2 regions of the Aeromicrobium panaciterrae genome follow, and region 2 is predicted to be linked to the other one. Evidence: riboswitches for the same ligand, from Rfam matches in the RefSeq annotation. Region 2 holds a riboswitch; the other holds the start of a gene.

Region 1 (6,550 bases), 1.0 Mb from region 2:
ACCGCCGTGCTGCTCAACGCTGGTGCGGGCATCGCGGCTCATGAGGCTGCTTCGGGTGATCTCAGGTCTCGGCTGCAGGCCGGCATCGATCGGGCGACGGAGTCAATCGACTCGGGATCGGCGGCCAAGGTCCTCGACAACTGGGCCAAGACAACTCAGACCCTGGTCTAGATAGGCTGACGAAATGATCACCGCCATCGTCTTCATCCAGGCCGACGTCTCGCGCATCACCGAGACGGCCAAGCAGATCGCTGACATTGACGGCGTCAGCGAGGTCTATTCGGTGACGGGCGAGATCGACCTCGTCGCCATGGTTCGCGTCCGCGAGGTTGACGATGTCGCCAAGGTCGTCGCCGATCAGCTCAACAAGGTCGAGGGCGTGCTGTCGACGCAGACCCAGATCGCGTTCCAGACGTTCAGCCAGCACGACCTCGAATCGACGTTCTCGATCGGCCTTTAGCCCGGCCTTTGCAGGTCTTGCCAGCGGGAATCGGCGAGCTCGAACGGTACGAGGTGTCGCGCTCCGCTTTGTAGCGACGTATGCCAGGTGCCGCGAACCATGCGGATGCCGGGGGAGTCGAGCCACCGCAGCAGGCACTCGGTCTCCTCGACCGTTGCCGCCGGGATCGGTCCGAAGCCGGGTGGGACGGTCTCGGCCGTGGCGAGGAGTGCATCGACCCACCCTGCTGAATGCGTACCTCTCGGCAGGATGCCGGCAGCAACCAGCCGGCCGTAGCGGATGACGTGAACTTCCCACCCCTCCTCGTGAGGAGCAGCCGCAACGAGCTCGGGTTGTCCCGTCAGCTCGCGCAGGCGCTGGGTGCGTACGGAGGCGCGCAGGAACGAGGTGAGGCGATCGCGCCACACAGCTGCGTCTTCGAATCGTTCGTTGCGAGCGAGATAGAGCATGTGCGCGTGTACGGCTGCGACGAGCTCTTCGGGATCACCGATCATGGCGCGTCGTACGCGTACGACCTCAGCGTCATAGACCTCGATATCGGCCGAGCCGTCGCACGGTGACAGGCAATGACCCATCTCGGCGAGAGCACATGGCGAGCTCTTGGACTTCAGTGCCAGGCGAGGAGTGCACTGCCGGATCTGGAACGAGTCGTGCAGTGCAGCGAGCGCGCCCTCGGCTGATTGACGGCCACGGAACGGCCCGATGTAGTCGGCCTCGTCGTCGAGCACAGTTCGTACGATCGACAGCCGCGGCCACGGCTCGCGTGTGAGCTTGAGCCAAGTGACCTTGTCGGGGAACTTGGAGCGCCGGTTGAACGGTGGACGGTGTTTGCCGATCAGACGGAGCTCGCGTACCTGGGCCTCGAGCGGTGTCGCGCACACGATGCCTTCGATGCGGTTGGCGAGCATCACCATCTGACCCATGCGGGTGCGTGTCTCGGCCTTGGTGAAGTAGGAGCGGGTGCGAGCTCGGAGGTTGCGCGAGGTGCCGATGTAGAGCGGCTGGTCCTTGTCGTCGCGGAAGACGTAGACGCCCGGTGCGACTGGAAGGTGGTCGGCGAGGTGACGCTTCTTGCGCTGTTCGGGGGTGACCTTCGACGTGTAAGTCGACACCTCTTCGAGGGTCGTCACTCCGAGGTTGCCCAGCCGCTCGAACAGTCCGTGCAGCACGTCGACCGTCGCGCGCGCATCGGAAAGGGCGCGGTGGTTGGGCGTCGTCGTGGCACCGAACTTGGCCGCCAGCGTCGACAGCTTGCAGTTGCGCACCTCGTCACGATTGAGGGCGCGACGGGCGAGGACTGCCGTATCGAGCACTTCGAAGCCGGGCCACGGAATGCCGAGCTCGCGACTGTTGTGCTTGAGGAATCCGACATCGAATGGTGCATTGTGCGCGACGAGGACACTGCCCTTGGCGAACTCGAGGAAGCTGGGGAGCACCTCGGCGATGCGAGGTGCGGAGATCACCATCTGGTTGGTGATGCCGGTCAGGACCGTGATGAACGCGGGGATGAGCTCATCGGGATTGACCAGCGTCTGGAACTCGCCGAGCACCTCGCCGCCGCACACCTTGACCGCGCCGAACTCGGTGATCTTGGACCCGCCGGCGGCCGAACCTCCCGTCGTCTCGAGGTCGACGACACAGAAGGTCGTGGAGGACAGGGGGCGGCCCAGCTCGTCGAAGGTTCCCTGGACTTCCTGCACGCGGCAAACGCTAAGCGTCCCCACCGACAGAGCTCCGCATCCTTGCTATGTCGGCGTTTTTGTCCGAGGTCGTCCCTAGCGTCATTCATGTACTCGCCAACTGGGCGGGTCGCACAGCGCATCAGGAGGTGCCGACATGCATGATCACCCAACTACCGACTCGGTCGTCGTCGACTGCGATCGGTGCCTCGTACGCAGCCCCGGTGCGTGCGGCGACTGCATCGTCACAGTTCTGCTTGGCGCACCACCTGTCGGCATCGAGATCGATGCCCAGGAGATGGCAGCGCTTGAGGTACTGGCCGATGCAGGCTGCGTTCCACCTCTGCGCCTCGTGACACCCATCACAGGCCCAGAGACGCAGGCCGTCTGAACCTGCTGATCAGGTTGATCTGACCCCACACGCGGCCTAGAGTGGGCCACTGTGCGTCCGGTGAACGGCGGCCCTCCAGGTCGGCGTCGGGCGCACCGCCTAATCGTCACAGTTGTGGTCCTGAATCATTTGAGGGCAAAACTGAGACGAACCGGGGACCCATGTTTGTGGGGTGAATCGGTTCACGCGTCTAGGTAACTAGTCGTGCGGACCGTAGGGCATACCTTGGCCCGAACCCGTCAGCTCACCTGGTAGGCGTCGAAGGTAGGAGTTCCTGCGTGCGACTGTCACGTGATCGAGCACGAAGCCGCGCTCTTGTAGCGGTTTCATCTCTTGCAATTGTCGGTGCGCTGTTCGCGTTCCCGTCGGCCCAGGCTGATCCTGCGCCCACGGTCGAGAGCATTGAGGCAGCGCTGCACAAGATCGAGGCGATGAACGAGCAGGTCAACCAGATTGGCGTGCGCACCAAGCAGACCCGCAACGAGATTGCTGACCTCAGCGACGACATCTCCGAAGCTCTGGTTGGTTACAACCAGCAGAAGGAGCAACTGAGCACTGCGATCGTCCAGCAGCAGATGGACGCCCCGCTCGGCCCGACCGTCAACCTCTTCGGTAGCGGCGACCCGGAGCAGTTCCTCGCAGGACTCGGAGCCGTACAGGCCCTCAACAGCACTCGCGCCGATGCTCTCGAGCAGTTCGGTGAGACGAGCAAGGCGCTGAAGAACCGTCGCTCCCAGCTCGAGGACCGCCAGGACGAGCTCGCCGACGCCAAGAAGCAGTCCGCCAAGACTCGCAAGGAGATCCGCAAGCAGTACGAAGCCATCAAGGCGCAGATCGAACAGCTCAGCCCGGCTGACCAGGCCAAGCTCGATTCAGGCTCGACCGAACTCGACTTCGAGCCGGTCGCATCGGGCCGTGCTCAGACCGCCATCAACTTCGCACTCGCCCAGCTCGGCGAACCCTACGCGTGGGGTGGTACTGGCCCCAACCGCTGGGATTGCTCCGGCCTCGTCATGAAGGCTTGGGCAGCCGCCGGGATCTCGCTGCCTCGCGTTGTGGGCCCGCAGTACGCCGCAACTCGCCACATCTCGGCCAGTCAGCTTCAGCCGGGCGACCTCGTGTTCTACGGCGGCATGTCGCACGTTGGCATGTACATCGGCAAGGGTCGCGTCGTTCACGCTCCTCGCCCGGGCCGCAGCGTCGAAATCACGGGCCTCGGGGGCTACAGCAAGTTTGGCCGGGTTGGCTGACCAGCGACGCCTGTCGCCGAATGTCACCGCTGCGTTAGTTCTCGTATTGCTCGGTGCTGCCCTCTTGCTCTGGCAGCGGCCGTGGGAGGGCTCGTCCGAGCCTGACGCGGTTGTCGAGGTTCCGGCCAACGCCAGCGCGCTGCTGACGCAGCAGTTCCGCGAACTGTCCGACGCAACCTCTGAATCAGAGTTCATCGCGGCAGCTGGCGCAAGCAGCGCGGCTCGTACGTTTGCCCGCGACGCCTGGTCCGCTCGGGACGCCCTAGGAGCTCGCGATGTCGACCTGCGGTACATCACGGGTGGCGAGGTTGCCGATCGTGCGGACGGATCGACCCAGGCCGAGGTCGAGGTCAGCTGGATGGCTGGAGGCGACTCAGGTCTCGCTGAGGAACGGCGTACGGCAACTGTGAAGTTCCGATTGGACCCACAGGCCGACGAAACGTTTGCCGTACGTAGCGTCACGGCGAGTGCTGGTTCGCTGCCGATCTGGCTGGCGGGCAAAGTCGACGTCCACAAGCAGGCCGAAACCACGGTCATCGCGGTGGACGGGGGAGTTGCCGGGCAGATCGACGCGATGACTGCGCGCGCTCGTGCCGCCGTTGTCGACGTCATCCCAGACGTCACTCGCAAAGTCGTTGTGGTTTCTCCGCACACCCAGGATCAAATGGCACAGCTTGTCGGCCGCAAGGTCGACGACATCAAGCAGATCGCGGCCGTGACGACGAACCTCGACGGCAGCAATGGCTCGGCTTGTGGCATCGTGATCGTGCTCAACCCGGCGGTGTTCGCAACCATGGACGATCGCGCAGCCCAGGTCGTCGTCACGCATGAGGCGACCCACCTCCTGACTTCTGCTGTCGGCACCTCGGCAGAAACCTGGGTGGTCGAAGGCTTCGCCGACTTCGTCGCCTTGCATGACGACGATGCCTCGTTGTCGCTGAGCGCCGGTCAGGTGCTTGCCGAGGTCAAGGCGGGCAAGACGCCGAGGCGACTGCCGAGTTCCGCCGACTTCGCGTCGTCGGGTCATGGGCTCGGCGCGTCGTACGAGGCGGCATGGATGATCTTCCGGATGCTGGGCGAGACGCACAGCGACGCAGACATCGTGGCGTTCTACGAGGACGTACTCGGCGGCACGAAGCTCAGTCGGGCGCTCGAGAAGTCATTCGGGCTGACCGTCGACCAGCTCACGACCGACTGGCGGCGCTACCTGGTGAAAAGCGCTTCGACCGTGTCGTGAAAGTCGCGCAGGACGGCATTGCGCTTGACCTTGTATGACGGCGTCAGATAGCCGTTCGCCTCGGTCCAGTCCGCCGGCATGATTTTGAACTTGCGGATCGCCTCGGCCTGGGACACCTGTGAGTTGGCGTCGTCGATCGCCTTCTGGATCTCGGCCTTGAGGTCAGGATCCTTCAAGCTGCCGGTCCACGACTCGGTGTCGATCGTGACGAGAGCAGCGACGAAGGGTTTGCCGTCGCCGACGACCAAGCACTGACTGACGTACGGGTGCGTGCGAACGCGTTCCTCGAGCACGGCCGGTGCGACATTCTTGCCACCCGCCGTCACGATGATCTCCTTGCGACGTCCGGTGATTCGTACATATCCGTCCGCATCGACCTCGCCGAGGTCGCCCGTGGCAAACCAGCCGTCTGGATCGAGGGCCTCGGCCGTCGCTTCGTCGTTGTTCCAGTAGCCCGTGAAGATCTGCGGGCCGCGAAAGCTGAGCTCGCCATCGCTGCTCACCCGCACCTCGGTGCCAGGCATGGGGCGGCCAACGGTGCCGATCCGTTGATCGCTGGGCGTGTTGACGCACAGGGCGGCGGTCGTCTCGGTGAGTCCGTAGCCCTCAAGGATCGTCAAGCCAATTCCGCGGTAGAAGTGAGCGAGTCGTTCGCCGAGTGGCGCGCCGCCCGAGATCGCCCACTGGGCTTTGCCGCCGAGCGCCTCGCGGATCTTGCCGTAGACCAAGCCATCGAACACTTTGTGCTGACCGCGGAGTACGAGTCCGGGTCCGCCATTGTCGAGGGCCTTGCTGTACGCGATCGCAGTCTGGGCGGCGCGATCGAACACCTTGCCGCGGCCGTTGGCATACGCCTTGGTGCTGGCTGAGTTGAAGACCTTTTCGAACACGCGGGGGACAGCGAGCACGAAGGTGGGCTGGAAGTCGCCGAGGTGGCGCGGGAGGTCCTTGATGTCCGCGGTGTGGCCAACCTTGACGCCAGCACGGATCGAGCCGACCGGAATGATGCGCGCAAACACGTGAGCGAGCGGGAGGAACAGCAGCGTTGAGGCATCCTTGGCGCCGAACAGTTCGGGCAGCTGTTGAGTTGCTGCCTCCAACTCGGAGCGGAAGTTGCCGTGCGTCAGCTTGCAGCCCTTGGGCTTGCCGGTGGTGCCAGAGGTGTAGATCAGCGTTGCCAACGTCGTGCTGGTCAGGGCCGAACGTCGAGCTTCGACGTCAGAGTCGCTGACCTTCGTACCGCCTGCGGTGATCTCGTCGAAGGCACCCGAGTCGATGCACCAGACGTTCTTGAGGTGCTTGGATTTCGCTTCCTTAACGCTGGCTTCGTGAGTGGCTGACTCGACGATCGCTGCGACAGCTCCTGAGTCCTTGAGGATCCATTCGATCTGGGCGACGGACGACGTCTCGTACACCGGGACGGTCGTCGCGCCAATCCACCAGATGGCGTAGTCGGCGACGGTCCACTCGTAGCGGGTCTTGGACAGGATCACGACACGGTCGCCGGCCTTGACGCCAGCGGCGATGAGGCCC
Region 2 (6,550 bases):
CGAGTTTGGTCGAGCGACCGGTGTCGCGGTTGTCGTAGCGGATGACGAAGAAGCCCCGAGCTGCAAGGCGCTCGCAGAAGTCGACGGACCACCAGTTCATCGGTCCGCCCATGCCCATGATGAGAAGCAGCGGAGGATCCTCGGCGTTGCCGAAGGTCTCGTAACAGATGTCGATGCCCGAGGGCAGCGACGCAAACAACTCTCCCGATGAAGTCATGCGTCCTCTGTGTGGTTGCTCAGTGTTCGTAGTCGATCGCGGAGTACGCCTGAAGCTTCTCCAGGCTGTGCTCGCTGGTGATCTTGCGGATCGTACCGCTGCGGGAGCGCATGACGATCGACTCTGTGTAGGCCTTGCCGGCGCCGTAGCGGACTCCGTGCATGAGCTCGCCGTCGGTGATGCCGGTCGCCACGAAGAAGCAGTCATCGGCGTTGACCAGGTCGTTGGTCAGCAGGACGCGGTCGAGGTCGTGACCTGCGTCGATGGCGCGCTGGCGCTCGTCGTCGTCAATCGGCCACAGCTTGCCCTGGATCGTTCCGCCGATCGCCTTGATCGCGCAGGCGGTGATGATCCCTTCGGGGGTGCCGCCGATACCGATCAGCAGGTCGACTCCCGTGTCGGGGCGTGCTGCGGTGATGCCGCCGGCGACATCGCCGTCGATGATGAACTTGATGCGTGCTCCGGCGGCGCGGATCTCGTCGACGATGCCCTGGTGGCGCGGACGGTCGAGTACGCAGACTGTGACGTCACTGACGGAGATGCCCTTGGCCTTGGCGACGAGTGAGATGTTCTCGGCAACTGGCAGGCGGATGTCGACGACATCTGCGGCCTCGGGGCCGGCAATGAGCTTCTCCATGTAGAACACGGCCGACGGGTCGTACATCGAGCCGCGAGGTGCGACCGCCATGACGGACACCGCATTGGGCAGGCTCTTGGCAGTCAGCGTCGTTCCGTCGATCGGGTCGACGGCCACGTCGGTCTCGGCACCTGTGCCGTCACCGACCTGCTCGCCGTTGAACAGCATGGGGGCTTCGTCCTTCTCGCCCTCGCCGATCACGACGATGCCGTTCATCGGTACGGTGTTGATGAGCTTGCGCATCGCGTTGACCGCGACGCCATCGGCACCGTTCTTGTCACCGCGACCGACCCAGCGGCCGGCGGCCATGGCTCCCGCCTCGGTGACTCGTACGAGATCGAGTGCGAGGTTGCGGTCGGGGGCTTGAGAGTCTGGCTGGAGGCGGTCCACGGCCGCATCTTACCGGTACGCCGTGGGGGCCCGCGAAGTCAGGAACGTAGGGTGACAGCGCTGAAACCCAACCAAGGAGCAAGAGCATGAGCTCGACCGGATCGTCGCGTGGCAATCCCTCGATGGGTGACATCGTGCGGTCGGTTGCGGTGCTCGGCGCACTGGTCCTCGCGCTGTGGGGATTTGGCCAGCTCTTCACCAAGACACCGGACTCGAACGTCAAGCCGATTGACTATGTGTCGACGGTTCGCAGCGCACGACCTGCTGCAGAGTTCGCGCTGTTGGCTCCGGCGACGCTGCCCAAGGGCTGGGTCGCCACCTCCGCACAGTTCACTCCGACCACTTGGCACCTTGGAGTCGTGACAGATGACGAGGAGTACGTCGGCCTCGAGCAACGCACGGGCGACGCCAAGCAGCTCGTCGCGACCTACGCGAAGGACAGCACGGCTGCGGGCGAGGTCACGATCGACGGCGAGACGTGGAACCTTCGCGAAGGCCCAGACGGCGAGGTGACATTCGTACGAACCGAGTCGGGTCTGACGACCCTCGTGACCGGTGAGGCACCGAGGGCCGAGGTCGAGGCCTACGTGGCCTCGCTCTCTGCGTCCTGATCGGGCAGTCCAGCCGCAGCAGCCAAGCGCGAGCGAGCACCGTCGAGCCACTGCTGGCAGATCTTGGCGAGGACCTCGCCGCGTTCCCAGAGGGCCAATGACTCGTCGAGGCTGGTGCCGCCGACCTCAAGCTTCTGCACCACAGAGATGAGCTCGTCGCGGGCCTGCTCGTAGGGGATCTCGGGAGTCTCAGCCATGTTCATCCTCAGTGGTGGTGGTCGTGCGTACGCCGACGTTGCCGTCAGCGAGCCGAACGGTGAACTCGGAGTCGGGAGCAACCTGCGCGATCGAGCGTACGACGGTGCCATCGGGCAGCTGTGCCACGGCATAGCCGCGCTCCAGGGTGGCCAGTGGCGAAAGGGCACGTACGCGCGCCAAGTGGTGTCCAATCTCATCGCTTGAGCGGTCGAGTCGATGACCGAAGGAGCGGCGCGCTCTGTCACGCAGCTCGTGGACGACGCCCTGCTGCATGTCGACGACAGTCAACGGGTTGGCCATGACCGGGCGTGAGCGAATCTCGGCCAGTCCGCGTGACTCGCGATCAAGAATCGACCGGATCGCCAGGTTGGCGCGCTCGCGCATCGACGCGACTCCGGCGAGCTCCTCGCGTACGTCGGGGACGATGCGCTTGGCTGCGTCGGTCGGCGTCGAGGCGCGGAGATCTGCGACCAGGTCGAGCAGCGGGGTGTCGGGTTCGTGGCCGATGGCGCTCACCACAGGCTTGGCGACAGCGAACACGGCGCGAATGAGTCCCTCGTCGGAGAACGGAAGCAGGTCCTCGACCGAGCCGCCGCCGCGAGCGATCACGATCAGGTCGACTGAGTCGTCGCGCGAGAGCTCTTTGAGGGCGTCCATCACATCTGCGGCGGAGTTGGCACCCTGCATCAGCGCATGACGGACGACGAACCGTACGTCCGGCCAGCGCAGACGGGCGTTCTTGAGGATGTCGCGCTCGGCGGCTGATGCTTTGCCAGTGATCAGGCCGATGCCGCGGGGGAGGAGCGGGAGGGGCTTCTTGAGGCGTGGGTCGAACAGGCCCTCGGCCGCGAGGAGTTGCTTGCGGCGCTCCAGCTGAGCGAGAAGCTCCCCCTCGCCCTGAGGGCGGATCTCACGCAACTCGAGAGACAGGCTGCCGCGGGGGGAGTAGAACGTCGGCTTGGCGTGCACGATGACGCGCGCACCTTCGGTGATCGGCGTGGGTGAGGCATCGAGAATGACCGAACTGCACGTCGCATCGATCGAAATCTTGGCTGTGAGGTCGCGCAGCGTCAGGAAGCAGACGCCCTGGCGACGGGTGAGCTGGGCGATTTCGGCTTCGACCCAGACGGCGCCGAGTCGGGCGATGTAGCCGTCGAGGAGCTGCGAGATCTGCCGCAGCGGTGCCGGCTTCTCAGCCGACGTCTCGAGTGCCATACGCACACCCTAGGGGGACGGAACGACAGCGCGACCCCTCACCGGTGGTGAAGGGCCGCGCTGGATGGCGATGTGAATCAGGGGCGGCGTACGACGTACCCGCTGCTCCAGATCTTGTGCTTGCCGACGCGGGTGCCCGACTTCTGGGCTTCCCACATCTTGCCGCCACCGGCGTAGATCGCCGAGTGGTAGGCGCGACCATTGCTGATGAAGATCAGGATGTCGCCCTTCTTCTTCTTGCTCTTCGAGATGTGCTTGCCCTTGAGCTGAGCTCCCGACGTGCGACCGACCTTCTTGCCGGACTTCTTGTAGACGTACTGGACGAGTCCAGCGCAGTCAAAGGAGCCGGGGCCGTTGGCGCCGTACTTGTACGGGTCGCCCTTCTGCTTGCTGGCCCACTTGATGACTTTCTGGGCACGCGTGGGCTTCGGCTTGGGCTTCGGCTTGGGCTTCGGCTTGGGCGTCGGCTCATCCGTCTCGGCTGGAGGCGGTGCCGGTTCCGTCGCTTCCGACGCGGACGCCGGAGTCAGGAGTGCGGAGATGAGGTTGGGCGACGCAGGAGCGGTCTCGGCTGAAGCGGGTCCAGTGAGGCCAACAAATGCGATGGACGATGCCAGCAGAGCGCAGGCAAGAGTACGTGAACTGTTGCGCATGGATTCCTCAAGCACGCTTGCGAAAGATGACCTGTCGGGTTCAGGCGCGAGGTTGCCTGTCGAATTCGATTCACCCCAAGGCTCCGAGGAGCCGAACTGCCGGGTCTTCCGTGCCCATCACGGGTTCGATTTCTGCGGTCCTGATGGGCCTCAGCGTGGCCGCAGGTCGGCCCCGGTGGGGGTCAACGGGCCTAGACATTACCGGGAGGAGAGCGAATTTCTCGTATTCAAAGTCACAGATCGAGCGTGACTTGCGTCGCAGGACAGCGCTCTCAGAAGGGGACTGTGACGGTCGCCTAGGATGGAGTCATGACTGAAGTGTCGCTCGGTATGCCGTCTGTTGGTGGCAGCGTTCTGCTCGCTGATCCCCGCGGCTACTGCGCCGGAGTTGACCGTGCGGTGATCACGGTTGAGAAGGCTCTCGACCTCTACGGCTCGCCGGTCTACGTGCGCAAGGAGATCGTGCACAACAAGCATGTCGTCAACAACCTGCGTGACCGCGGCGCGATTTTCGTCGAAGAGCTCGACGAGGTGCCCGAGGGCGCAACTGTCGTGTTCTCGGCGCACGGTGTTTCGCCGATGGTGCACGCCGAAGCCGCCGAGCGCAGCCTCAAGACAATCGATGCCACCTGCCCGCTGGTGACGAAGGTGCACCACGAGGCTCGCCGCTTCGCCAGCGAGGGCTACAGCATCTTGCTGATCGGGCACGAAGGTCACGAAGAGGTTGAGGGCACTGCAGGCGAGGCACCTGACCACATCACGTTGGTGCAGACCCCCGACGATGTCGACGCGCTCGAGTTCCCCGAAGGCACCCGCCTCTCCTGGCTGTCACAGACGACGCTGAGTGTCGACGAAACGATGGAGACCGTACGTCGGTTGCGCCAGAAGTTCCCGCAGCTCGAAGATCCGCCCAGCGACGACATTTGCTACGCGACCCAGAACCGCCAGGTCGCGGTCAAGGAGATCGCCAAGAACGCCGATCTCGTGATTGTCGTCGGCTCGGCCAACTCCTCCAACTCGGTGCGCCTGGTCGAGGTTGCACTCGAGGCTGGCGCCAAAGCGTCCTACCGCATCGATGACATCTCCGAGATCGACGAGACGTGGCTCGATGGTGTCGAGAACGTTGGTGTCACCTCGGGCGCCTCTGTACCGGATGACCTGGTCCAGGAAGTGCTGGCTTATCTCGCAGAGCGCGGCCACCCTGGTGCTGAGGCCGTACGCACGGCTGACGAGAGCCTGATCTTCGCCCTGCCGCCCGAGCTCCGCAAGGACATGAAGAAGGCCGGCGTTCCCTACAAGTAGGTCCGTCCGCGTGGCGTCTGGTGACAGACTCTTCCCGTGGACATTGCGCTAACCCTCGTCACCCTGCTGGCGATCGCAGTTGCCGTGAGCGCAGCCGCCGGTCGGCTGGGGATGTCGGCGCCGCTCGTACTGATCGTCGTCGGGATCGTCGGGTCCTATCTGCCGTTCGTACCGGACTTCGAGCTGACTCCTGAGCTCGTGTTGATCGGGCTGTTGCCGCCGCTGTTGTATGCCGCCTCGATTCAGACCTCGCTGGTTGATTTCCGCGCCAACCGGCGGCCGATTGCGCTGCTCAGCGTTGGCTTGGTCCTGTTCACCACTGCCGGCGTTGGTTTGCTCGTGTGGTGGCTGCTCGACGTACCGCTGGCGGTCGCGCTTGCACTCGGTGCGGTCGTCGCGCCGCCGGATGCCGTGGCTGCGACGTCGATTGCTCGCCGCGTGGGACTCCCGCGCCGAGTCGTCACGATCCTTGAGGGCGAGAGCCTCGTGAACGACGCGACCGCGATCGTCACCTTGCGCGCGTCGATCGCTGCGATCGGCGGAACGGTCAGTGTCTGGGAGGTCGGCGCAAGCTTCGTGCTGTCCGCGATTGGAGGGGCGCTGATCGGCCTTCTTGTCGCGATCGTTGTCGGCAAAATCCGCAAGCTGATTCAGGACGACGTCACCGATGTCGCTGTCTCGCTGCTGACGCCCTGGATCGCCTATCTCCCCGCGGAGGAGATTCACATCCCCGGAGTCGAGGGCCACCCATCAGGTGTGCTCGCCGTGGTGGTCGCCGGAATCATCCTTGGCCACAAGTCACCGATCATTCAGTCGGCATCGTCTCGGCTCTTCGAGCGTACGAATTGGTCCACCATCTCGTACGTACTCGAGAACGCCATCTTCCTTCTGATCGGGCTGCAAGTGCGCTCGATCGTGGACGACCTTGGTGAGAGCACCGTGTCGGGCCCGCGCATTGCGGTCTCGTGCGCAGCCGTGCTTGCGGCCGTGATCCTGCTGCGAATCCTGTGGGTGTTCCCCGCGACGTACGCGGCACGCATGATCCCCAAGATCCGGGATGCCGAACCACGGCCTTCTCCTCGGGTCGTCTTCCTCGTGGCGTGGACCGGTATGCGCGGTGTCGTGACTCTGGCGGCGGTGTTCCTGCTGCCCGAGCACACCGAGAAGCGTGAGGTGTTGGTCCTGATGGCGTTTGTCGTCACGATCGGCACGCTCCTCATCCAGGGTCTGACGATCCCGACGCTCGTCCGTCTGCTCAAGGTGCCGGGGCCCGATCGGCATGAAGACCACCTGCAGGAGGCGACGGTCTATCAGGCGGTGGCCGACG

What was found. Region 2 has a riboswitch for cyclic di-AMP ahead of J2X11_RS05185 (C40 family peptidase). Riboswitches for the same ligand answer to the same signal wherever they lie in the genome.
Region 1: it holds a riboswitch for cyclic di-AMP, as region 2 does, so the genes downstream of both, J2X11_RS10335 (C40 family peptidase) here and J2X11_RS05185 (C40 family peptidase) in region 2, are expected to answer to the same signal.

The regions. Positions count from the first base shown of each region.
Region 1 covers NZ_JAVDWH010000001.1:2,025,686-2,032,235, reverse strand. The annotation lists gene trpD (anthranilate phosphoribosyltransferase) at 1-171, shown strand, start outside; gene J2X11_RS10350 (Lrp/AsnC family transcriptional regulator) at 185-460, shown strand; gene J2X11_RS10345 (DEDD exonuclease domain-containing protein) at 457-2,160, opposite strand; gene J2X11_RS10340 (hypothetical protein) at 2,297-2,530, shown strand; cyclic di-AMP (ydaO/yuaA leader) riboswitch at 2,639-2,803, shown strand; gene J2X11_RS10335 (C40 family peptidase) at 2,809-3,780, shown strand; gene J2X11_RS10330 (hypothetical protein) at 3,773-5,017, shown strand; gene J2X11_RS10325 (AMP-dependent synthetase/ligase) at 4,984-6,550, opposite strand, start outside.
Region 2 covers NZ_JAVDWH010000001.1:987,829-994,378, forward strand. The annotation lists gene J2X11_RS05160 (alpha/beta fold hydrolase) at 1-217, opposite strand, end outside; gene glpX (class II fructose-bisphosphatase) at 237-1,244, opposite strand; gene J2X11_RS05170 (DUF4245 domain-containing protein) at 1,331-1,855, shown strand; gene J2X11_RS05175 (exodeoxyribonuclease VII small subunit) at 1,828-2,052, opposite strand; gene xseA (exodeoxyribonuclease VII large subunit) at 2,045-3,268, opposite strand; gene J2X11_RS05185 (C40 family peptidase) at 3,346-3,921, opposite strand; cyclic di-AMP (ydaO/yuaA leader) riboswitch at 3,921-4,068, opposite strand; gene J2X11_RS05190 (4-hydroxy-3-methylbut-2-enyl diphosphate reductase) at 4,231-5,223, shown strand; gene J2X11_RS05195 (Na+/H+ antiporter) at 5,260-6,550, shown strand, end outside.